Regions from separate parts of the Pelodictyon luteolum DSM 273 genome, predicted to be linked through region 1. Evidence: riboswitches for the same ligand, from Rfam matches in the RefSeq annotation. Region 1 holds a riboswitch; the other holds the start of a gene.
The links. A riboswitch is a leader RNA that binds a small molecule or an ion and turns the genes downstream of it on or off. The one in region 1 is predicted to bind cobalamin.

Region 1 (2,949 bases):
AGTGGCCGCAGAGACACGGCAATCAACCTCCGAGCCCTCACAGCCACAGCCTTATCTGCTTTCATTACTCATAAACACATCACGCCCCTGATACTGACGCAGGGCTTCGAATTTCTCATAGGCGGCACCGCTCTCAAGTGCATGGCGCGCCTTGTCACCACCCTCGCGATACGACGATGCAATGCCGGACACATAGAGTGCTGCCGCTGCGTTCATGCAGAAGAAATCGGCTGCCGCTCCGCCCTCGAGGCCCTCCAGGACAGCGAGAACTGTTGCTGCATTCTCCCTTGCAGTGCTTCTGCTTGCGATGCATTCGAACGGCACCGTTTTCATCCCGAAATCCTCCGGAGTGACTTCATAGTGCGTAATGCTTCCGTCCCGGAGTTCAACCACGCGGGTCGGCCCGGAGAGGGAGAATTCATCAATACCGAACGCCGGGTCGAACCCCGCTGCCGTACCGTAGGGAGAGAGTGCCGCTGCCATCCCTATGTCTCTCAGGATTTCCACCATCTGTACCGACACGGCAGGGGCATAGGCTCCGATAACTGCACAGTTGTTCTGCCGGCAGGGACGGGTGAGCGGACCGAGGATGTTGAATGCCGAAGTGAAACGCATGCTTCTGATGAGCCGTGCCCAACCTGACTGCAGGAACGCCTCTCCCGGCAGATAGCATATCCCTGCATGCCGGAGACTCTGTGCGGCCCGCTCAAGCGGGTGGTCCAGATCAACCCCCAAAGCCTCGAAGATATCGGACGCTCCAGAAACGCCGGTAACGAGCCGCGCACCTTTTTTTGCTATGGGCAGACCGCATGCTGCGGCAATGAGTGCGGCGGGGCTCGAGCAGTTCAAGGTTTTCAGCCGGTCGGATCCCGTGCCGACGATATCACATACAGGCCCCACGAGATCCACATCGATTTTCAGGGTATCGTGGCAGTCAAGCGCGTCCCACGCTCCGGACAGTTCCCCGGTGGTCGGTCCCCGCATCAGATGTGCTGCAAGAAATGCCCCCTGCTGAAGCTCCGGCTGAAGGTTGAGGATAACCTGCCGATAGGCCTCCCGGGACTCCTCGCGATCCATGATGTGGCCACCGGCAACAGCGGTAATCAACTTTCCGAATTCCCGAAGCCGTTGTTCATTCTCCATTGATTTTTTCCTTCATAATCGGCCCCCGTCCGATCCCGGCGGAGGCACTGTTGTTGTAATAACACGCTCATCAGGGCACCTCAGACAATGACATGGCGGAAACCTTTCCCGCTGAGGACTGCTTCCATTGCGGGTTGCACCCCGTCCAGCCGGATCCTGCGCTCAATAAGGAACCCGAGCTCAGCGCTGTACCATGAAAGCAGGCGGACTGCTTCACCCATATCATGAAGCCGGCAGCCATAAGCGCCTATGAATGCAAGCTCACGGTAATGCAGCTCATCAACTACGCGGGCAGGGATTGCCGGCTCCTTCCCTATCCCGCTGAACAGGCAGAACCTGCCGCCGGCCGCCAGCCGGTCGACTCCGGCCTCAATGGCTTCCGGAGCCGGCGTGGCGTTGAAGACAACATCAAACAGACCACAGGGCGCGCCCGGATGTACGTCGGTGCCGATTCCGAAACGATTTCTGAACACCTCGCTCTTTGAAAGCTTCTCTATATCAGGATCGGACATAACGACAGAAGCGCCACATTCCCTCGCCACAAGGGCAACGAGAAGCCCCAGCGTACCTGCCCCGTAAATGAGGACCCGCTCCCGGGAACTCACACCTCCCTGCCGCACGCCGTGTACGGCACAGGCGAGAGGTTCGGCAAGCGTTGCCATCACCGGGCCGACTCCCTCAGGCACTTCGAGAAGGCTGGAGCGCGGAGCCGTGAGGAATTCAGCAAAACCGCCATCACGATGAAAGCCGGTGATGCGCATGTCCGGGCAAAGGTTCTGGCGCCCGCTCCGGCACGCCATACAGCTGCCACAGGCTTGACCGGGCCACAGGGCATAAAGCTGCCCCGGATTGCCCTCGATAGTGCCGCTGACTTCATGGCCGAGAACCCGTGGCAGCCGGAGGTCACGATGTCCCGAACTCCACATCTTGGCATCGGTGCGGCAGATCGCGGCCGCCCGGACCCGCAGAAGAACCTCGCCTTCGCCCGGTATCGGAATCGGCCGATCGAGAATCGAGAGTGATTTGGGGCCGCAGAGAAGGAGTGCTTTCATGTTTTCGCATAAATAAAAAAGGGCTTCGTCCCATCTTCATTGAAGATGGAGCGAAGCCCTTTGCCATTGGGATTCTCTCAAGGCACTCCCCACGGGGGTAAATGCCGATTATTGGTAAGGGTTCGTCACAGCAGGTCTTCTGGCTCCCGGATCATTCCTCCCCCGCAGACCTTCCCATTCCGGTATGCCGGAACAGTGACCATCCCCTTCCGGGGATCTTGTGCAGGTTCAGTTCCCGGTTACAGCGGCGGGACCGCCACGGATTCACACCGTGTTCCTGGATGCTATGCAACCACTCATTGCAAAGGTAATGCATCCGCGATGAAATACAAATCATGCAAAGCCACAGGAACAACATGGAGCTTCCGCCGGGCTGCTGAACCAGTGTATCAATCTGAACGGGCTTGAAATACTGCCTCAGTCACCGCGCCATGTGCCGCAGTTCCATACCATGAGGTAAGGAGCGGGGAGAGAGGCTAAAGGGCAAACAGCGTCACCGACACGATAAGCAGCGAGTTCAGGGAATACGGATACCCGTATCCGAACGGATCCCAGAGCGGGTCAGCAGGCTTTTCCTGCATGCCGACGGGAAAACACGCCTCCGGCCTCCGGTGCTGCAGGATGGCTCTGGCCATCCGCGGACTGGTGAACAGCATCCTCGGGCTTGTGGAAAACACCTCAAGCGGAGGCGGTGAGATGAAATCCGGAGCCCGCAGCGCCGGAAAGAGGCGGCGGAGGATCGAAAGAAAAATGC
Region 2 (21,377 bases), 630 kb from region 1:
CCGCTTCAGCCGAATTCACTGTACTTTTCGCGCTTGATCTCGGCACCAAGGTTCTGGAGCCTGGTTTCAATTCGTTCATAGCCGCGGTCAAGGTGGTAGACCCGGAGCACTTCAGTCGTTCCTTCTGCCACCAGTCCCGCAAGCACCAGGCTTGCCGATGCCCGGAGGTCTGTCGACATGACTTTTGTTCCCGAGAGTGCCTGAGGTCCGTGTACGACGGCCCGGTTGCCTTCTATGTCGATATGTGCCCCGAGCCGGTTGAGTTCCGGGATGTGGTTGAAGCGTTCATGGTATACATGGTCGGTGATCTCACTGGTGCCTTCAGCCTGGGTCATGAGCGCCATCCACTGGGCCTGCATGTCGGTGGGGAAGGCGGGAAAGGGTTCGGCGGTTATGTCCGTAGCCTTGAGCCGGCCGGTGCTTTTGAGGATCACGGTGTCGTCGGTGGTCTCGATCCGGCAGCCGGCATCACTGAATTTCTGGAGCACGGATTCCATATGGGATGGGATGACGCCCCGGATGGTGACGGATCCGCCGGTGATGGCGGCCGCTGCCAGGATTGTCCCGGCCTCGATTCGGTCGAAGATGTTGCTGAATTCCACATGCCGGAGGGAGTCGCAGCCGTGTATGATGAGCTCGGTGGTGCCGGTGCCCCGGATATCGGCGCCCATGGCCTGAAGGAAATGGCAGAGGGCCTCGATTTCGGGTTCAGCCGCAGCGTTCCTGATAATGGTGGTGCCTTCGGCAAGGACAGCCGCCATGAGGGCGTTGCCGGTTGCGCCGACTGACGAGACCGGAAAATCTATGGTTGCACCCTTGAGCCTGCCGCCTTCGGCAACGGCATCGATGAAGCCGGTCTCAATGGTGATACGGGCTCCTAGCTTTTCCATAGCCATCAGGTGCAGGTCTATCGGGCGCGGTCCGAACGCGCAGCCGCCCGGCAGTGATACTCTGGCGTGCCCGAACCGGGCAAGCAGGGGGCCGAGCACGTAGATCGAGGCCCGCATTTTTTTGACGAGTTCATAGGGGGCAAGGACGCTCTGGACATTGGCTGTCGTAATCGTGAGGGTATTGTGGGAAAAAGCGGTCTCTGCCCCGAGGTGGTCGAACAGCTGTCGGAAGGTGGTGATGTCCTGCAGATCGGGGATCCGGTGCAGGGTGAAGGTGCCGCTGCCGGAAAGCAGTGTGGCGGCGATGATCGGCAGCGAAGAGTTTTTCGAGCCGGAGGCTGTTATTTCGCCCTCGATTCTCTTTCCTCCCGTGATGACAAGCTTGTCCATTGGGTGTGTGGTGTGTGTGCGGCGGCGCCTTGAAAAACGGATAGTTAATGCTTTCGTCGCCAGAAAAACAAATTAAATTTTCCCCGGCGGTTTGCGAAGAAAAGATTTAATGCTGTACCTTGAAACATTCCCTTGCGCCCGGGTCCGCCGACCTCCCGAAGGAGCCGCCGGAGAGGGGTGCCTGAACACCGGGCCTCCGGCACCGAATGCACCAGTGATGAGTATAGAGAGACGCCAACCCATTCCCCTAAACGTGACTGAATCTTCCATCCCGGGCCGCTTTCGCCCGTTTTCGTTTTCTCATTCCGCAGCCCGCCTGTTTGTGCTGTCCGTCATATTTTTCCTGTTTCATCTCGCTGCTTTCCCTCCCGCGGCATATGGCGCCACGGCCGGGGAACTCTCAAAGATCAAACGGGAGCGTCAGGATGTAGAGCGGACGCTCATCAACCTGAAAAAAGAGCTTGATGTCTATCAGAAGAAGCTGAATGCCACCAAACGGCAGGAAACGACCTCACTGAGGCGCCTGAAGACCCTTCAGAACAAGATTACGGCACTTGGTGAACTCATCAGGGAGAATCAGCGCTATCTTGCGGTGCTTGACCGGGACATCGACCGTCTTGAGGGACAGTTCAAGGAGAACCGGCAGGTATATGGACGGGTCTCGTCCGCTTTTGGCCGAACAGCGGTTGCCGTGTATAAATACGGCGTCGACAGGGAGATGGAGAATGTGTTTGCCGCACGTTCTGTCAACGATGCCATCGTGAAGGCTCAATACATAGGCTTTTTCGCTCAAGCGGTACATGGCCATGTCGACACACTCCAGCAGGTCGCCCGGGAACTGGAGCACAACCGGGCCGAGCTGGAAAAAAGTTACAGGGCGAAAGCCGAGGCCGTGAAGGATCAGGAGCGGCAGCTGAAAAACTATGCCGCCAGCAAATCGGAGAAAGAGACGGCACTTGTGAAGCTGAAAGAGGAAAAGGCCGCCTATACCGAAAAGGTGCTTGCCGCCAGACGCAAACGGCGGCAGCTGCAGGGCCGGATCGAAGCCCTCATCAGGGCGGAGCAGCGTGCCATCGAGGCTGAACAGGCTCGTCGTCTGGCCGCACAGCCTGCTCCGCAAAAGGCCCCTGCTCCAGGAAAAGCGCCTGCTCCGGCAGCGGGGCGCAGGGTGCCGCCTCCTCCGGATTCACCAGAACTGCGTAAGGTTTCAGCGGATTTCGACAGGGCGTTCGGCCAGTTGCCCTGGCCGGTCGCAAACGGCAGGGTATCGCAGCGTTTCGGATCGGTGACTGATGCTGAGCTGAAAATCGTTACAACGAACAACGGCATCGACATCGCCGTACCTGCCGGCACCCCGGTGAAGGCGGTGTCCGGCGGCAAGGTTGCCCAGATCGCCTTCATGCCGACATTCGGCAACATCGTCATCATCCGCCATCCCAATTCGTACCTCACGGTGTACGCCAACCTTGGAGACCTTCGGGTTACCAAGAACGACCTCATTGCTTCCCAGCAGCTGATCGGACTTTCCGGCAGGAACCCCGATGGCGGTTCCGTCGTGCATTTAGAGATCTGGAAGGCCGGCGTGAAGCAGAACCCTGAAAAATGGCTCAGATAGGCAGATGCAGGGAGGATTGAAGCAACTGTTCGGCGCAATGGTCGCCGTCCTGTTCCGGTACAGGAGGTTCTGGCTGGAGCTGAAGGCAGGCGCCTGGCCTGAAGGACTTGACGTGCAGCGGGCTTACGCCGTACCGGTCATCGCCATGGTGCAGCTCCTGAAGTTTCCACTCATCGGCGTTCCGCGTCCCGCGATGTTTTTCGCCATTGCCTCATTCATCATTGACATGGCGGCGTTCTACGTTCTTTCCGGCGCCACCTCCCGTATACTTTTTCAGGAGAAGGCCGGGGAGATGGAGGGCGGCGTGGTGACGGTGCTGTCCTATGCCATGACTCCGGTCTGGCTGTTTGAACTTTTCTATTTCACAGGCAGCTGGAGCTGGATTTTCGCCCTTCTGGCGCTCGGCCACATGCTGCTCATCTCGAGTTCCGGATTTTCCTCGCTGTTCAGCCTTTCCGGCCGGTCAATGAAAACCGCCGCACTTTTTGCCGGCGTCCTTCAGGCGTCGGTGTTCGTGCTCTATATGTCGCTTGTGCGGCTGTTCAATTTTTAATTGTTCCTTTTTCATGCAGCCTCAGGACCTCGATCTCAACTACGGCCTTCTCGAAGATATTCTCAAGGCCTTCCTCCAGAACGAAATCCGGAAGTTCGGATTTTCCTCCGTTGTGCTCGGCCTGTCGGGCGGCATTGATTCTGCCGTCGTCGCCGAGCTTGCCGTCCGTGCACTCGGCCCTGAGCATGTTCTCGCCCTTAAAATGCCCTACAAAGAGAGCAGCCGCGAGAGTCTCGAGCATGCCGACCTCATGATCCGGCGCCTGAATATCAAGGCCGAGGAACGCCCCGTGACGCCGATGGCCGATGACTTTTTCCGTGATGTGCCGGAAGGGGAGCGGTTGCGGCGGGGCAACATCATGGCCAGAACCCGTATGGTGCTGCTCTATGACGTGTCCGCCCGGGACGGCAGCCTGGTGGCCGGAACGAGCAACAAGACAGAACTCCTGCTCGGCTACGGCACCATGTTCGGTGACATGGCCTCGGCCGTCAACCCGCTCGGAGACCTCTACAAGACCCAGGTCCGCGGGCTGGCCCGCCATCTCGGCATTCCCTCCATCCTTATCGATAAAGCGCCCTCAGCCGATCTCTGGGAAGGGCAGAGCGACGAGAGCGATCTGGGCTTCTCCTACGGGGAGGTCGATCTCCTGCTGTACATGATGCTTGAACTGCGCATGGAGCGCGAAGCCATACTTGGCGAAGGGGTGTCAGCATCCTTCTATGACCGGGTTCGTAAGATGGTGGTGCGCAATCAGTACAAACGGCTGATGCCGGTGATCGCGAAGATTTCAGGGCGCACGCCCGGAATCGATTTCCGGTATGCCAGAGACTGGCAGGAAGTCCGTTAGCCGAAGCGGGGGACGAATGGCCCTCCCCCGAACTCATTCCTGTTCAGAACGAGCGAAGCACCGTGTCCAGATGGAAGTGCCGGTCATCGGTTTCTGGATAGTCTGTCGTATAGTGCAGTCCCCGTGATTCCCTCCGCTTTATGGCCCCTTCGATGATGAGGCTCGCTACCTTGATGATGTTGCGCAATTCGAGCGTCTGGGTGGTGATCTTGGTCTTCTTGTAGTAAGACTCGGTCTCCTCCTTCAGAAAGTCGATGCGGCGCTGTGCCCGCTGCAGGCGCAGGTCGCTGCGCACGATGCCTACATAGTCGTTCATCACCTGCTGCGCCTCCCGCTTGTTGTGCGAGACAAGGATCCACTCTTCGGGGTTGACGGTGCCGCTGTCGTCCCAGTCGGGAAAGCTGACGGAGTTCTGGATGCTGTGCAGCTCCGTTTGGATCTGTTCGTACGATCGCCATGCAAAGACAAGCGCCTCGAGCAGCGAGTTGCTGGCAAGGCGGTTGGCGCCGTGCACGCCGGTGCAGCTGGTCTCGCCGCAGGCATAGAGTCTGTTCAGGGTCGTTCTTCCACGGTCATCGGTCCGAATTCCGCCGCAGGAGTAATGTGCGGCGGGAACAACAGGGATCATCTCCTTCGTCATGTCGATGCCGAACTCGAGGCAGGTTTCGTAGATGTTCGGGAAATGCTCGATGGTTTTTTCCGCCTCGATGTGGGTGACGTCGAGGAATACGCACTCTTCGCCGCTCTTCTTGATTTCCGAGTCGATAGCACGCGCTACGATGTCGCGCGGGGCAAGGTTCTCCCGCTTGTCGTACTTGTGCATGAACGCCTCTTTGTTTTTCAGCCGGAGAATGCCGCCGAACCCCCGGACCGCTTCGGAGATGAGAAAGGACTTGGCTTTCGGGTGGTAGAGCGAGGTGGGGTGGAACTGGATGAACTCCATGTTGGCTATTTCCGCCCCTGCCCGGTAGGCCATGGCAACGCCGTCACCGGTGGCGATGTCGGGGTTGGTGGTGTGCGGATAGACATGGCCGAGCCCGCCTGAAGCTACCATGGTGATCTTCGCGAGGATCTTTTTTGGTTTGCGCTGCAGGGAGTCGAGCACATAGGCGCCGTAGCAGGTGATGTCGTTGGTCTTGATGCCTCGGTGGTGCTCGGTGATCAGTTCGATGGCGAAATGGTGCTCGAGCAGCGTGATGTTCGGGTGGCTGTTGACGCGGTTCAGCAGTGCCGTTTCGACTTCGCGGCCCGTGAGGTCCTGGGCATGTACGATGCGGCTTCGCGAATGACCGCCCTCTTTGCCGAGGTGAAGGTGATCATGGTCGGAGGTGGTGAACTGCACACCGAGGCTGATGAGCCGCTGGATGTGGCGCGGCCCTTCCCGGACCATGGTTTCCACCATTCCTTGGTTGCAGAGACCCGCTCCGGCATCAAGGGTGTCGGCGACGTGGTACTCAGTGCTGTCGTTCTGGTCTATGGTTGCCGCTATTCCGCCCTGAGCCCAGTTGGTGTTGGATGTTGAGCTCTCTTTTTTCGTGATGATGGTGACCTTGGCGTGGTCGGCCATATGGATGGCGAAATAAAGGCCGCCAATGCCGCTGCCTATCACGAGGACGTCCGTTTTGATCTCTTCGGTCATGGGTGTGAGGTGTCGCATTGCTGTTCGGGTGCGGTTATGTCTCGGGGAAAATACCACGCCGCAGGCATATTTCCCTGCGGCTTTTTCCGGCCTTGCCTTTTAACGGCTTTCGAATTGTTTTTTCAGGCTTTTCGGGGCGGTGCGAGCTGCTTGATGGCGCTTGCCAGAATGACGAGGATGCCTACGACAATGATGGCGTGGACCCAGGTGACGAGTTCCGGGAAAAGGCTCGCGACAAAGTATCCGATGAGGGTGAAGATGGACACCCAGACCGTGCTTCCGGCGATGCTGAAGAAGAGGAGGGAAGCAAGCGGCATGCCGGTGACCCCGGCGAGCGTGGCGGCAAAGCTGCGGACTACCGGAATGAAGCGGGCGAGGAACACGGCTTTCGGCCCGTGTTTCTGGTAGAAGGCCTCAGTTTTTTCAAGGTGTTCGCGGTGAAAGAACCGGGAGTCGCTTTTCATGAAAAGACGCCTGCCGAGGTGTTTGCCGATGAGCCAGCCGGTAAGGTCGCCGAGGACGGCCCCGGAGGCGAGCGTGATCATGACGAGTGAGAGTTCGAGCTGGCCGGAGGCGGCAATGAGCCCTGCGGTGATGAGCAGCGAGTCGCCCGGGAGAAAGAAGCCCGCAAAAAGCCCGGTCTCTGCAAAAACGAGCAGGAAGAGCAGCAGGTACCCGCCCTGGAGGATCAGCTCATCGAGGGACCCGATATGGAGAAGGGCTTCGGACAGGGGCATTGGCATGGGTTGAAAGCATACGGCACCCTCCCCGGCCGGCTGGCGCGGTGAAGGTGCCGTTTCCTGTTGCTGTTGCTGCGGGCTGCTTGCTCTCTTTTGGGAGCTTAGGGGAGCAGGACTGCGCAGGAGATCACGGTCGTCCACATGCCGTTTTCGCCTTCAGCCGACTGCGTGATGTTGTAAGAGTTGATGATTTTGCCGCTCATCTTGTAGATTCCCTCGCGCTCGTCCCAGTCCTTATTGGGGTCGAACTCGATGCCGAGCGTGGTGGCAAGCATCGTTGCGGCCAAGTCCTCGGCGTATTCGCCGGACTGCTCTGCGTCTTCGCCGAACGGGTGGTGCTCGGACAGGTAGCCGTACTGGGTGTCATCGGCCGGGATGGCCACACCGATCGAGGCGGCGATGAGCCGGTTGTACTCGTTGGTGGAGTTGCGGGCCATTACCGCGAAGGTAATCTGGCCCGGGGTGAGCATTTTCACTCCCTCTTCAACGCTGACACGTTCGCATTTGGGAGGAAAGATGCTGGAGACGGTAACCAGATTGCATTTTTCGATTTTGGCATCTCTCAGCGCCAGCTCGAACGAGGAGAGATATTCCTTGTGCCTTCCCACACCTTTGGTGAAGAAGACTTTTGAAGGGACGAATGACAATGCAGTTCCTCCGGATAAATTGTTGCTGAAATTGTGACGCTACCGAATTTGAGCAAGTATAGGAAAAAGGGATGGCATTCAAAATGTTTTTTTAAGAGGGGAGCCGCAATTCAGCTGTTTCCGGCTGTTGCGATCCTGAAAAACTTCCGTTTGCCGGCTTTCAGGGTTTTCGGTTCATCTGAAAGCGTGATGATTGTCTTGACATCCGTAATCTTTTCTTCGTCGATGGATACCGCGTTCTGCTGGATCATTCGTCGTGCATCGGTTTTCGAAGCGGCCGCTCCAAGCGTTGTGAGGAGGTCGACGAGCGGAAGCTCGGGTTCGCTGAACCTGGTCAGTTCGATCTCTGTCGGTGCTTGCTTGTGGACGAAGAGCCGGTCGAAGTGCTCTTCGGCAGCTCCGGCCTCACCCGCCGAGTAGTACTGCATTACGATTTCGCGGGCGAGCCTCCGTTTGGCGGTGCGGGGGTCTTCTTCCCACCCTTCGAGGATTGCCCGGCGGCCTTCTCCGGTGAGCGGAAGCAGCAGGCGGCACCAGTTTTCGATGAGGGTGTCGGGGATGGAGAGCACGCGGCCGTACATGTCGGAAGGCAGGTCGTTGAAACAGACTGCATTGCCGAGCGATTTCGACATCTTATCCTCGCCACCGGTGCCGACGAGCAGCGGCATGGTGATGCAGACCTGAGGCAGAATGCCGTATTCGCGCTGCAGGTCCCGGCCGACGAGGAGGTTGAACTTCTGGTCGGTGCCGCCGAGCTCCACATCGTTTCGGAGATGGACGGAGTCCATGGCCTGGGCGAGCGGGTAGAGGAACTCATGGATGGATATGGGTTCACTTGAGCGGTAGCGGCGTTCGAAATCGTCGCGCTCAAGCATCCGGGCTACGGTGTAGTGGCTGGAGAGGCGGATGACGTCGGCAAACGTCATGTTGCCGAGCCAGTCGGCATTGTAGCAGATGGTCGTTTTATGGGGGTCGAGGATCTTCGAGGCCTGCTCGAAGTAGCTTGCCCCGTTTTCGCGGGCCTCTTCGGCAGAGAGCTGCGGTCGGGTCTTGCTTTTGCCGGAGGGATCGCCGATCATGGCTGTGAAGTCGCCGATGATGAGGATGGCCTCGTGGCCGAGGTCCTGGAACTCGCGGAGCTTGCGGAGCACGACGGAGTGGCCGAGATGGAGATCGGGGCGCGAGGGGTCGGCACCAAGTTTTACCTTGAGGGGCGCTCCGGTCTTGATGCTGTGCTGGATCTTCTGTTCTAGCTCGGCGCTGCTGATGATTTCAACCGTGTTTGCGGTGATGATGTCAAGCTGTTCCTGCAGTGAGGGAAAGGACATGGTGCGGTGTGTATCTAAAGGGTGGTCAGTACTGTTTCCTGAGCTGCTGCAGATGACGCTCGTTCTCCCTGCCCTTGATGGTTTCGCGCTTGTCATAAAGCTTTTTTCCTTTGGCGAGCGCAAGTTCCACCTTAAGCCGGCCATTCTTGTCAAAGAAAGCTTTCAGGGGGATGAGGGTCAGACCTTTTTCATTGATTTTCGACTGGAGGCGCCGGATCTCCTCTTTGTGGAGCAGCAGCTTCCGGCTCCGCTTGGGTTCAAGTGCATCGAGGTGGTTGAACTCGTAAGGGGTGATTTGCATGTTCTCGAGCCATACCTCGTCGTGGTGGATGGTCGCGAAGCTTTCATTGAGGCTTGCTTTGCCGAGGCGCACCGATTTCACTTCGCTGCCGAGCAGCTCTATGCCGGCGACGATGGTTTCGAGAATCTGGTACTCGTAGCGGGCTTTCCGGTTCTGGATGGCCTCCGTGTATGAACGTGTCTGCTGCTTTTTGGCCACCGGGGCGGTTACTTGTTGCGGTTTTCGAGATATTCGACAGGAATGATATTGCCGATGTTGAGCACCTGGAACGGGTCGAATGTGCGCTTCAGTGCGGCCATTTCCCTGAGCCCTTCCTCTCCGTACATAGCGGCAAGATATCCGCTCTTGAGCTTTCCGATGCCGTGTTCGGCCGACAGCGTGCCTCCGAGTTCCAGCACCTTCGCTATGAACTCCAGATAGAGCGCCTTGGCCTCGATGAACTCCAGATGGCTCCGGGGCAGGATGTTCAGGTGCACATGGCCATCGCCGATATGGCCGAAAATAATATAGACAAAGCCGTGCTGTTCGCAAGCAGTGCGGTAAAAATCGAACAGTTCCCTGAATCGGGGAAAGGGTACGGCCATGTCGGTGCTGACTTTACTCTCCGCCTGGCGGCTGAGCCATTCGTTGACCAGCAGCGGCAGGCTGTGGCGGAACTCCCGCATCCGGTCCTGTTCCTCGCGGTCGAGGGCGATCCATGACTCTTCAGCCATGCCGCCGTGCTCTTCGACGATGCTGAACAGGGCTTCCAGATCCTCATCTTCAGCCCCGGTGGTTGTTTCCTGTTCGAGGAAGACAGCCCCCGCCGTGTCCCCGGGGGTATCGGGGTACTTTTGGCGGAGAAAGCCGAGGGCGTTCTTTTCGAAGAGTTCGAGGGCACGGGGGCGCCGCGGGCCTTCAATCGCGCGCAGGGCCCCGGTGAAGCCCATCAGCCCGTCCAGCTCCTGGAAATAGATTATTGCTGAGATGAGCCTTTCCGGCAGGGGAATGAGCATGAGGTCCGCTTCGAGGATGAGGGCGAGGGTGCCTTCGGAGCCGATGAAGAGATCGATGAGGTCCATCCTCTCAGCGGTATAGTATCCTGCATTGTGTTTCGTCGTTCCGGGCATGCGGTACCGTGGGCGGTGGAACTCCCGGTGTTCTCCGGAGGGGAGCTCAAGGCGGAAGATGCCTTGGGCATCGGCACGATGCTCTCCCCTTTGGAGGCTGAGCATGTCGCCTTCAGGCAGGAGAATGGTGATGCGCTCTATGTGGCGGCGCGTGGCTCCGTATTTGAAACTTCTTGCCCCGGAGGAGTTGTTGGCGATGGTGCTGCCGATGAAGCAGAGCTTTTCAGTGGGGTCCGGCGGATAGAACCATCCTGCGGCTTCGGCTTTTTTCTGCACATCGGCGAGCATGGCACCAGCCTGAACCCTCATGATCGCTTTGCCGGGCTCTGTCTGCCGCGGCTCGCCGATGGCGTTGAGCTTTTCCATGGATATGACGTGTCCGCCGAGCGGAATCCTGCCTCCTGTCGTGCCGGTTCCGTTGCCCGATATGGTATAGCGCCGGCCGAGAGCGGCGGCCTCACGCAGCAGCGCTGAAATCTCCTCCGGGGTTTCCGGTATGTAGACCCCTTCGGTATGGCCTGTTTTCAGGTTGCTGGTGTCTTCCAGATAGCTCTGTATGGATGCAGGGTCCTGTTTATGGATCATGGGGTGCAGGTTCAGCCGTTGCCGCTTCCGGAGGGGGCGGTGCGGTTTCAATGACAGGAAGGGACTCCCCGAGCGAGTCGGGGGATGTTTCCGGCGTAGGGCCGGATACTGTGAGGGAGTCGGCTGCGGGGGGGCTGGGCAGCACGGGATGCAGGTAGTGCTGGATGAGCTTTCCTGCGATCGGCGCCGAGATGGTGCCTCCGAATCCTGCGTTCTCCGCCAGGACGGCGATGGCGATTTTGGGGTTGTCGACCGGGGCGAAGGCAATGAACCAGGCGTGGTCCTTTCCTCCCGGGTTCTGTGCCGTGCCGGTCTTTCCCGCAACCCTCACTCCGGGCACTGCGGCGAGCTGGCCGGTACCTTCCCTGACGACCTCCTCCATGCTTTCACGGATGAGCCTGAAGCTCGCCTCCGATACCGGGACAGGTCGGCTTAGGCTCGGCAAGGGGACGAACCTGCCGGTTTCGGTATCGCGGTAGCCGCTTGCGATATGGGGCTGGTGGAGGGTGCCGCCGTTGGCGATGGCTGCAGCGTAGGCCGCCAGCTGGACGGGTGTGGCGCCGAGCTCTCCCTGCCCGATGGCGAGGCTGACCAGGTACCCCTTGGTCCAGCGCCCTTTTCCGTAGCGGCGGTCATAGTATGCAGTCGATGGCAACAGCCCGCTGCGCTCGCCGGGCAGGTCGATGCCGGTCTCAGTCCCGAACCCGAACATGGCCCCGTACCGGGTCCATTCGGCAAATCCGACATCGAAGATGAGTCTGTAGAAATAGAGGTTCGAGGATACGGTGATTGCGCGCCGCATGTTTACCCAGCCGTGCCCCCTGCCGCCATGGCTGAGGAACCGCCGCCGGCCGTAGGTGAAGACGCCGTTGTCGAGTACTTTTTGCTCGGGATCGATCCTGTTTCCCTCGAGGGCGGCCATTGCGAGCACCATCTTGTAGATCGAGCCGGGGGGGTAGACGGCCTGCACGGTCCTGTTGAAGAGCGGTTTGCGGGGGTCACTGATGATTGCGCGCCAGCCGTCGGGATCGGTTGCGCCGTTAAAGGTTTCCAGGTCGTACCCGGGGGCGCTCTCAAGCGCCAGGATCCCTCCGGTGGACGGATCGATGGCGATGATTGCCCCTGATTTGCCGGTGGCTTCAAGGAGCTCCCCTGCGAGCTGCTGGAGCCCTGAGTCGATGGTGAGGTAGAGGTCGTCTCCTCTGACGGCGGGAATGTCGCTCCGGCCGTCGTCGTACTTGCCGGCGTAGCGCCCGAGCGGGGTGACCATTTCAAAACGGGCGCCTTTCGTACCTTTCAGTCGGTCTTCGTACTGCTTTTCAAGCCCGCTGAAGCCGATTTTGTCATCCTGGGCATATCCTTGCAGCACCAGCTCGGCGACATCCTTGCGCGCGATCTGGCGGAGGTAGCCGAAGAGGTGCGCTCCGTAACGGGAGTCGGCGTATTTGCGTTTGTTCTCCGCTTCGATGAGGACTCCGGGCAGTTCCCAGAGGTTTTCGCCGAGCCGTTCAACGTCCTGGCTCTCAAGGTCGCGACGGAGTGTGACGGCCGAGAACCGGTTGAAGTTCCGCCCCCTCTCGATTTTCTCCGCGACTTCCTCCATAGGCCTTCGGATCAGCCATGCAAGGGCCTCCGTTCCGGAATCGTTGAACTCTGCCGGGATGACTTTAACGGAGTAAAGCGGTCTGTTGTCGACCATGATGATGTCGTTGCGGTCGATGATGCGGCCCCGGGGGGGCTGGATCCAGACCCTGCGGATGCTGTTCGACGAGGATATCGAACCGAGTTTCTGGAAGTCGAGCACCTGGATCCAGAAAAGCCGGCCGAGAAGGACGGCGAAGATGGTCACAATGAGGATCGAGACGATCCTGGTGCTGTGCTGCAGTCTGTCCATCGATCAGTCTGAAATTGTATTTTTCAGGATGAGCAGGTTTGCCGCAAATGCAAGCACGAGGGTGAAGAGTGTTGCCAGAAACCCGAGCACGACGATGCGGTACAGGGGAGAGAGTCCGAGCGGGTTGAGGCCGATGGCCAGGACGGTATGCGAAACGAATGCAGCAGCGGCCGTTGCCCCGTATATGCGCCGCATTTTCTGGCTGGGGGTGGCATGGCTGTCGCGTGGGATGTGGAATGAGCCGGCCATAAAGCCGCCCGTGGTTCCCGCCAGCATATGGAGCCCCATGTCTCCCGTCATGAGGCCGCAGAGCATGCCGCCGAGAAAACCGAATCCGGTGCCGGCGTTTCGGCCGAGGGTGACGGCACTGAACCCGAGAAAGAGGGCGATGGCATCCGGGGCGGTATGCAGCAGGGTCAGGCGTGAAAACCCGAGTACCTGCAGGATGCAGACGATCAGGAGTACGAAAAGGAGTACGAAGATATTTCTGGCCACGGTTGTACTTGGTGCGTTATTGATTCGCGGTATTGTTTCGTTACTGTTTCGTCAGTGGGTCTCTTTTTCCGGGACCCGGGGTGCCGAGCATCCTAAGCTTTTCCGGCTCGTTGTTGAGCGGCGCCAGAAGGACGTAGTCCAGTCTGGAGAAATCGACGGCGGGTTTCATCGTGACCATGCTGAACAGCCGGCCGGGCATTACCGACGTCACCCGGCCGACAGGGAGGCCTGCAATTGCAAAGGTGCTGAAGTCGGTGGTGAGAAGCTCTTCTCCCTTGGCAAGGCTGCTGCTGATGGGAATGTGTTCGACATTGGCCATGTCTGCCCGTCCCCCGTCCCAGGAAACGAGGCCCGTGGTCCGGGTTTCCGCCGAGACCACGCTTACCTTGAAGTCGGAGTGGATGAGCGGCATGATGGATGCGTAGTGTGCCGATACCGATACCACCCGTCCGACAAGCCCGTCGGGGGTCAGTACCGTCATGTCTTTTCTGATGCCGTCGTTGCGCCCTTTGTCGACGAGGAGCATGTTTTCTCGTTCGCTGAATGTCCGGTCGATGACGCGGGCGGTTTTGAACCCCTGCATGGCCGGAGGCGTGGCGGCATGGATGTGCTCAAGTGCGCTCTGGCGCTGCAGTGCGGTTTCAGCGACGAGGAGTCTGGCAAGAAGCCGGCTGTTCTGGGCCAGCAGCCGGTTATTCTCCTCCTTCATGTGCAGGAGGTGGCCGAGGCTCTGGATTCTCTCTGCAACGTAGCCCCGAAGGTTGTAGCCGGCAACGGCGACTTTTGAGGGGACATCGTTTTGTTCAATCGCGGTGATGATGAGGGATATCCCCGACAGCATGACTGCGAGGATCCACGAATTGTATCTGAGAAATACCTTGAAAGAATTGTTCACGGTTCGGGATGGTTATGCAGCGTCTCCGGGGGCACTCCCGCCGGATCCGCTTCAGGCCGGTGGTCCGCCGGATTTGCCGGACACGGAATTTTTTTACATTTTCACTCTTCTTCAGGCGGCGGGCTCACTGGCCCGCAGCAGCTCAGGGGTAACCAGCTTGACCGGTTCGGGAACATGAATATAAGTAAATTTGTCGTTGTCGGAGACAGGGTCCTCGTCAAACCTAAATCCCTTGAGGAACAGACGAAATCGGGCATCTACCTTCCGCCCGGCGTCCAGGAGAAAGAGAAGATCCAGAGCGGCTACATCCTCAAGGCGGGACCGGGATATCCCGTAGCCCCTCCTTCAGCCGAGGAACCCTGGAAAGAGAGCGTGTCCTCGACGCAGTACATCCCTCTACAGGCCCGTGTCGGGGATCTTGCCATTTTCCTGCAGGCCAGCTCCCATGAGATCGATTACGATGGTGAGCGCTTTCTTATCGTTCCCAATGCAGCCATCCTGCTCCTTGTCCGGGAGGATGACGATCTTGAATACTATCTGAAGTGACATGAATACATCACATGCAGGCAGCGAACCTGAAGCATTTTCCACAACCGGGCTGCAGGAGCGCGTCAGGGCGCTGAAAAAAGAGATGCACGCCGTCATTCTGGCCCATTACTACACCCTTCCCGAAATACAGGAGGTCGCCGATATCGTGGGTGACAGCCTCGCACTTGCCCGTGCCGCCGAAACGGTCGACGCTGAGGTGATCGTCTTTGCCGGCGTCTATTTCATGGGCGAGACAGCAAAGATACTCAACCCGTCGAGGACGGTGCTGATGCCGGACCGCAATGCGGGATGCCCGCTTGCCGACAGCTGTCCGGAGGAGGAGTTTGCGGAGTTCCGCCGCCGCCACCCCGGGGCCGTCGCCATCACCTACATCAATTCCACCGCTGCCACGAAGGCTCAGTCCGACATCACCTGCACATCCTCGAACGCCCTCTCCATCGTTCGCCAGATACCCCCGGACCAGCCGATCATTTTCGGGCCCGACAGGAATCTCGGCGACTATATCGCCCGCCAGCTCGGTCGCGACATCATCCTCTGGCAGGGGTTCTGCTATGTCCATGAAGCCTACAGGGCTGATATGATGAAGACGGCGCAGAGGGAGCATCCCGGAGCTGAGCTCATTGCGCATCCTGAGTGCCGTCGTGAGGTGCTCGAACTTGCTTCGTTCGTCGGCTCGACCCAGGCGCTGCTCGACTATACCCAAAAGAGCCCTTCCGAAGCATTCATCGTGGCTACCGAGCCCGGCATCCTCTACGAAATGCAGCGCCGCTCGCCCGGTAAGACCTTCATTCCCGCTCCCCGCGACATGACAAACCCGAGGAGCGTCTGTACCCAGATGAAGCAGAATACCCTCGAGAAGCTATACCGGTGCATGCTTGAGCGTTCACCCGAAATCACCGTCCCGGAGCCCCTCTTGAGCGCAGCCCTGAAGCCGATCCGCAGGATGCTCGACATGTCCGCCTGAAGATGGGCGCGGAAAGGGCGCCAACCCCCGGAAGCCGCAGGCAGAAATTCCTTTCGGCCGTTCCGGCCGCCATCCTCATTCTTCCCGTACTCCTCTCTTTGCGGGGAGACGCCCTCGGCTGGCACGACCGTACCCATGTGGCCATTGCCCGGGCGGCAGGGTTCGAACGCTGGTACAGTGCTGCGGCTCCCGACGTTGCAAAGTCGAAGTACCCGTGCGGCGCCTATGAAGGGAAGAACCATTACTTCCACAATCCCGAAAACAGGCAGGTCACCGGCGGGATGGTGCAGAGGCAGATCAGCCTCCATGATCGTGCCGATGACCAGGAGGGGCACCTCTACGGCGCCATCGTGGCCTCGGTCCGGGAGTACCGGGCGCTTCGGGCCAGGGGGAAGTTCGCAGACTACCCGATGGTTTACTGTCCCCACTATGCCGGAGACCTTTCGATGCCGCTGCACAACGTGGCCTATGACGCCTTCAACCGCGCACGCCATCATGCCAATGACGGTGTCATCGAAGAGAGCGCGTTCCGGGATGCCGCCCTTCTCCGGAGCCGCATCTACCCCATACGCATCGGGAACGAGGATGAGCTTTGCCTTGAAATCGCCCGCATCGCCGAACTCTCCCGCCAGCTCGCCCTCCGGATGCAGCGCGAGGGCCGCGACATGACCCGGACGGAGGCCCTCGGCCAGGCGGTGCACTCCGCCTCGCTCCTTCAGGCCATCCTCATCTATGCCGGATGCCCCGTTCTCGATCTTCCTGAAAGCGCCTTGGAGCTTCCGTGAGACGGGTTGCGAATGATGTAAAAAATACTTAAACTTGACCCTGTTCTTTTTTCTTTCCGGTGCCGGACGCCCCCGTGGTCCGGATAATAGGGAAGTACGCGAAAACCGTACACTGTGCCCGCAACTGTATGATGGTTCGCCGTCAGCGAACAAGGCAGCTCTGCCGAAGTTTCCTGACGGTATGCTTCAATCCACTTCGCCGACCGCAATACTTCCGCAGGAAGGGCGTGGGAAGGATTGAGTGCCCGGATTGCCCGCCCCCGTGGCAGGCTGAAAATGCCGTCGAAAGTCAGGAAACCTGCCGGATAAACGCTGTCGAGATGGCTTCGGGATGAAGGCCGGACAGCTGCCTCTTGCCCCCTCATCGGGGTCCGTGTCAACATTTATGATTTATGTTATATTCTTTATTTCCGGTATGAAAAATGCTTCGGCTCACACTTACCGATATGGCTCGACGGCACGTATAAGTTGTTTTAAAAGAATATTTTAAGTTTCCCTCCAACTCTGATCCCGGAGCGCTTCCATGAAAATCTCCCGTCTCTTTACATCTCCCGGTGAAAACGTCTATGACCGGTTCGAATATACCCAGAAGTCTTCGGTCCTCAGGAACACTGACGGCTCCAAAGTGTTTGAGATGAATGAACTCGAGGTGCCGAAGCACTGGTCGCAGATGGCGGCTGACATCCTTGCCCAGAAATATTTCCGCAAGACGGGTGTTCCGCAGGTTGACGGAGATGGAAACCCCTTGCTTGACGAGGAAGGCCGTCCGGTCACCGGCAGCGAACACTCTATCCGCCAGGTCGTGCACCGTCTGGCCGGATGCTGGCGCCAGTGGGGTGAAAAACACGGATATTTCGACTCCCCGGAGGACGCAGAGGCGTTTTACGATGAGGTCGCCTACATGCTCATTGCGCAGCAGGGCGCCCCGAACTCCCCCCAGTGGTTCAATACCGGACTGAATTTCGCCTACGGCATCACCGGTCCTGCCCAGGGACACTACCATGTCGATCCTGCCACGAAGAAGGTGGTCGAGTCCGAAGATGCATACACCCGTCCGCAGGCGCATGCCTGTTTCATCCAGTCCGTCAATGACGATCTGGTCAATGAAGGCGGCATCTTCGACCTTGCGGTCCGCGAAGCCCGGGTGTTCAAGTTCGGCAGCGGCTCGGGCACCAACTATTCCAATCTCCGCTCCTCGGGCGAAAAGCTCAGCGGAGGCGGCAGCTCGTCGGGCCTCATGAGCTTCCTGAAGATCTTCGATTCCGCGGCCGGCGCCATCAAGTCGGGCGGAACCACTCGCCGTGCGGCCAAGATGGTCATTATCGACATCGATCATCCGGATGTCGAGAAATTCATTGAGTGGAAGGCCCGTGAAGAGGACAAGGTCGCCTCGCTCGTTGCCGGCTCGAGGATCTGCTCGCGCTTCCTGCAGGCCATTGTCGAAGAGGCCATCCTGAACGGCGCCGACAGACTCGAGAACCCGAAACTCCAGCGCCTGATCGAGAACGCCCTGCACCGTGCCGTGCCGATGAGCTACATCATCCGGGTGCTCGCCCTTGTCGAGCAGGGCTATACCACGCTTGATTTCGAAGAGTACGATACCCATTACGAATCGGAAGCCTACCAGACCGTCGGCGGACAGAATTCGAACAACACCGTGAGGGTGACGAACGCCTTCATGAAGGCGGTCGAGAACAACGAACTCTGGATGCTTAAGGAACGCACAACCGGCAAGACCGCCCGTGCGGTCAACGCCCGTGAACTCTGGGAAAAGATTCTCCTGAGCGCATGGAAGTGCGCCGATCCGGGCCTCCAGTTCGACACCACCATCAACGAATGGCACACCTGCCCGGCAGCCGGCAGGATCAATGCGAGTAACCCCTGTGTGACTGCAGAGACACTGGTCGCCACAGACCGGGGACTTGAGCGTATCGGGGAACTTGTCGGACAGTCGAGAGGTATCAGGGGTATTGAGGGCAAGCTGCACTGGGTCGAAAAGATTTTCCCGACCGGCACGAAAGAAGTATACGAGCTCCGGACGAAAGCCGGATATCGCCTGAAACTCACCGGAGATCATCCCGTTTATACTGAAAATCGCGGTGATGTCAAGGCCTGTGAACTCTCCAAGGACGATGTGGTCAGACTTGTCGGGGCAGAGTTTGGTAAAGAATCGACAGGCTCTGTCGATGTTGCCCAGCTGATCGGTCTGCTTGTCGGGGATGGCTGTATTACCCGGAATGCTGAACTCACGGCTTCCGGAGAGCAGCGCCGTGTTGCCTTTCTTGCCATGGACAAGGCTGAAGCGGAGATTACCGGATGGGCAAATACGCTCATTAACGATCTGCGTCCTGAGCTTGGCGAGCACAATAAGCAGGGTTCCCTCACCCAGACCCTCACCTCGTCCCGCGTCGCTGTCGGCAGCCCCAGAATTCTCAATCTGCTTGAGAACTATGCGGTTCTCGATGGTGGAAGCGAAAAGAAAATGTTTTCCGATGCGGTGTTCCGTCTTCAGCAGGCTGAACAGGCGGCTTTGCTCCGTGGACTTTTCACTGCCGACGGCACGGTTGCCAACTACGGTGTCAAATCCCGGTATGTCGCGCTCGATTCCACCTCGCTCGACCTGCTTCTGCAGGTACAGCTGCTGCTCTTGAATTTCGGCATCAAGGCCAAAATCTACGAGAATCGCCGGGCCGGAGACCTTGTCTCTATGCTTCCGGACGGCAAGGGCGGCATGAGGGAATATCCGGTGCAGGAGATGCACAGCCTGCGCATCAGCCGAAGCTCCAGGGTTCTTTTTCAGGAGTCCATCGGATTCATGGAGGAGAGCCGGAAGGCTGAAGCGCTCGCACGTCTGAACATGACGGTCGACACCTATCGTGACCCGCTGGTCGACAGGGTGGCATCACTGAGGAGTATCGGCCGGCAGCCGGTTTTCGATCTTACCGAGCCTGAGAACCATCACTTTATTGCCAACGGCATCGGTGTTCATAATTGCAGCGAGTACATGTTCCTCGACAATACGGCCTGCAATCTCGCCAGCCTTAACCTGATCCACTTCGTCGACGAAGAGTCCGGGCATGTCAAAATCAACGAGCTCCGCCACGCCGCGGCGCTCTGGACCGTCGTGCTCGAGATCTCGGTTCTCATGGCCCACTTCCCCTCTCCCGATATCGCGCGTCTCAGCTACGAGTATCGCACCCTCGGTCTCGGGTTCGCCAATCTCGGCACCGTCCTGATGGTGCTCGGCATCCCCTACGACTCCCCGAAAGCGCTTGCGCTTGCCGGTGCCATTTCGGCCATCATCACCGGCCAGGCCTATGTCACCTCAGCAGAGATCTCCCGCGACCTCGGTCCATTCGACGGTTACCAGGCGAACTCGAAGGAGATGCTCCGCGTCATCCGCAACCACCGCCGTGCAGCCCGCAACGAGTCGGAGGAGGAGTATGAGGAGCTGTCGGTCAAGCCGCGCGGCATCGATTCCGAGTACTGCCCGAAAGAGCTCTTCGAGGCAGCCGGCAGTGTTTGGGACGAAGCGCTGCAGAAGGGAAAGAAGTACGGGTTCCGCAACGCCCAGGTCAGCGTCATCGCTCCGACCGGCACGATCGGCCTCGTCATGGACTGTGACACTACCGGCATCGAGCCTGAATTCGCCATCGTCAAGTTCAAGAAACTCGCCGGCGGTGGTTATTTCAAGATCGTCAACCAGTCGGTGCACAAGGCCCTCAAGCGCCTTGGTTACGCTGCGCAGGAGATTGAAGAGATCGAAAAGTACTGCAAGGGAAGCGGTTCGCTTGAGGGGTGTCCGTCGATCAACAGCCAGTGGCTCATGAATCGGGGCTTCACTGAAGAGAAGATCGCCCTGCTCGAGTCGAACCTCGCAGCGGTCTTCGACATCCGGTTCGCGTTCAACAAGTGGATTCTCGGAGAGGAATTCTGTCAGTCGCTCGGCTTCACGGAAGCCCAGCTGAACGATCCCGGCTTTGACATGCTCCAGGCTCTTGGCGCCAGCGCCGAAGACGCTGAAGCGGCCAATGACTTCATCTGCGGCACCATGACCATCGAGGGTGCGCCGCACCTCAAGCTGGAGCACCTTCCGGTGTTCGACTGCGCGAGCCGCTGCGGGCAGAAGGGGCTGCGCTTCATCAACCACATGGCCCATGTGCGGATGATGTCGTCGGTCCAGCCGTTCATTTCCGGCGCCATCTCCAAGACGGTCAATATGCCGGCCACCGCCACCACCGCTGAAATCGGCGAGGTATACCTCTCCGGCTGGCAGCATATGGTGAAGGCCATCACCGTATATCGTGACGGGTCTAAGCTCTCCCAGCCGCTCAACATTTCAAGTTACCAGGATCTCGACGAAGTGATCATGCTCGGCAACGAAGAGGATCTTGACGAGACAAAGGGCCCACGCGAAGTCCAGGAGCGGATTATCGAGCGGGTCTACCACCGCAGCGAGCGCCGGCTCCTGCCGAAGCGCAGGAAAGGATTCATCCGCGAAGCATACGTAGGCGGCCACAAGGTGTTCCTCCGTACCGGCGAATACGAGGACGGCTCGCTCGGCGAGGTGTTCATCGACATGTACAAGGAGGGGGCATCCTTCAAAGGTCTGCTCAACTGTTTCGCCGTGCTGGCCTCGAAGGCCCTGCAGTACGGCATGCCGCTCGAGGAGCTGGTCGACAGCTTCACCTTCACCCGGTTCGAACCGGCGGGTGCCGTCCAGGGGCACAACGCCATCAAGAACTCGACCTCGATTCTCGACTACGTGTTCCGCTCCATAGGCTACGACTACCTCGGCCGCAAGGACTTCGTGCATGTCAAGGCAGTCGATGAGGTGCCCGAGCACGGTGCGGATGCAAAGAATAGCAACGGGCAGACCTCGCCGGTGGCGGCACTGGAAGCCGAGGCGGTTCCTGCCGCCCATCATGCCGGATCCGAGTACACCAATACGCTGAAGAGCCAGGTCATGCAGGCAAAGGTGCAGGGCTATACGGGCGAGCAGTGCGAGAACTGCGGTTCGATGAGGGTCAAGCAGAACGGAACCTGCAAAGTCTGTGAAGACTGCGGAATGACGACCGGCTGCTCATAGGCGGCATCGGCTTTCCCTGCGACATACCTTGAAGCCCCCATGTTCAGTCTGAGCATGGGGGC

Region 2: another riboswitch for cobalamin. It lies ahead of PLUT_RS03005 (intein-containing adenosylcobalamin-dependent ribonucleoside-diphosphate reductase); the one in region 1 lies ahead of PLUT_RS05960 (zinc-dependent alcohol dehydrogenase).

What each region holds. Positions count from the first base shown of each region.
Region 1 covers NC_007512.1:1,298,351-1,301,299, forward strand. Annotated here, with positions in the region: gene trpD (anthranilate phosphoribosyltransferase) at 52-1,143, opposite strand; gene PLUT_RS05960 (zinc-dependent alcohol dehydrogenase) at 1,224-2,195, opposite strand; cobalamin riboswitch at 2,307-2,507, opposite strand; gene PLUT_RS05965 (hypothetical protein) at 2,672-2,949, opposite strand, start outside.
Region 2 covers NC_007512.1:656,926-678,302, forward strand. Annotated here, with positions in the region: gene murA (UDP-N-acetylglucosamine 1-carboxyvinyltransferase) at 6-1,280, opposite strand; gene PLUT_RS02930 (murein hydrolase activator EnvC family protein) at 1,603-2,895, shown strand; gene PLUT_RS02935 (hypothetical protein) at 2,912-3,448, shown strand; gene PLUT_RS02940 (NAD+ synthase) at 3,462-4,295, shown strand; gene nadB (L-aspartate oxidase) at 4,339-5,934, opposite strand; gene PLUT_RS02950 (DedA family protein) at 6,057-6,677, opposite strand; gene PLUT_RS02955 (pyruvoyl-dependent arginine decarboxylase) at 6,776-7,321, opposite strand; gene tyrS (tyrosine--tRNA ligase) at 7,432-8,649, opposite strand; gene smpB (SsrA-binding protein SmpB) at 8,675-9,148, opposite strand; gene PLUT_RS02970 (FAD-binding oxidoreductase) at 9,157-10,644, opposite strand; gene mrdA (penicillin-binding protein 2) at 10,634-12,538, opposite strand; gene PLUT_RS02980 (hypothetical protein) at 12,542-13,033, opposite strand; gene mreC (rod shape-determining protein MreC) at 13,074-13,928, opposite strand; gene PLUT_RS02990 (co-chaperone GroES) at 14,103-14,474, shown strand; gene nadA (quinolinate synthase NadA) at 14,476-15,441, shown strand; gene PLUT_RS03000 (hypothetical protein) at 15,444-16,226, shown strand; cobalamin riboswitch at 16,267-16,547, shown strand; gene PLUT_RS03005 (intein-containing adenosylcobalamin-dependent ribonucleoside-diphosphate reductase) at 16,750-21,315, shown strand.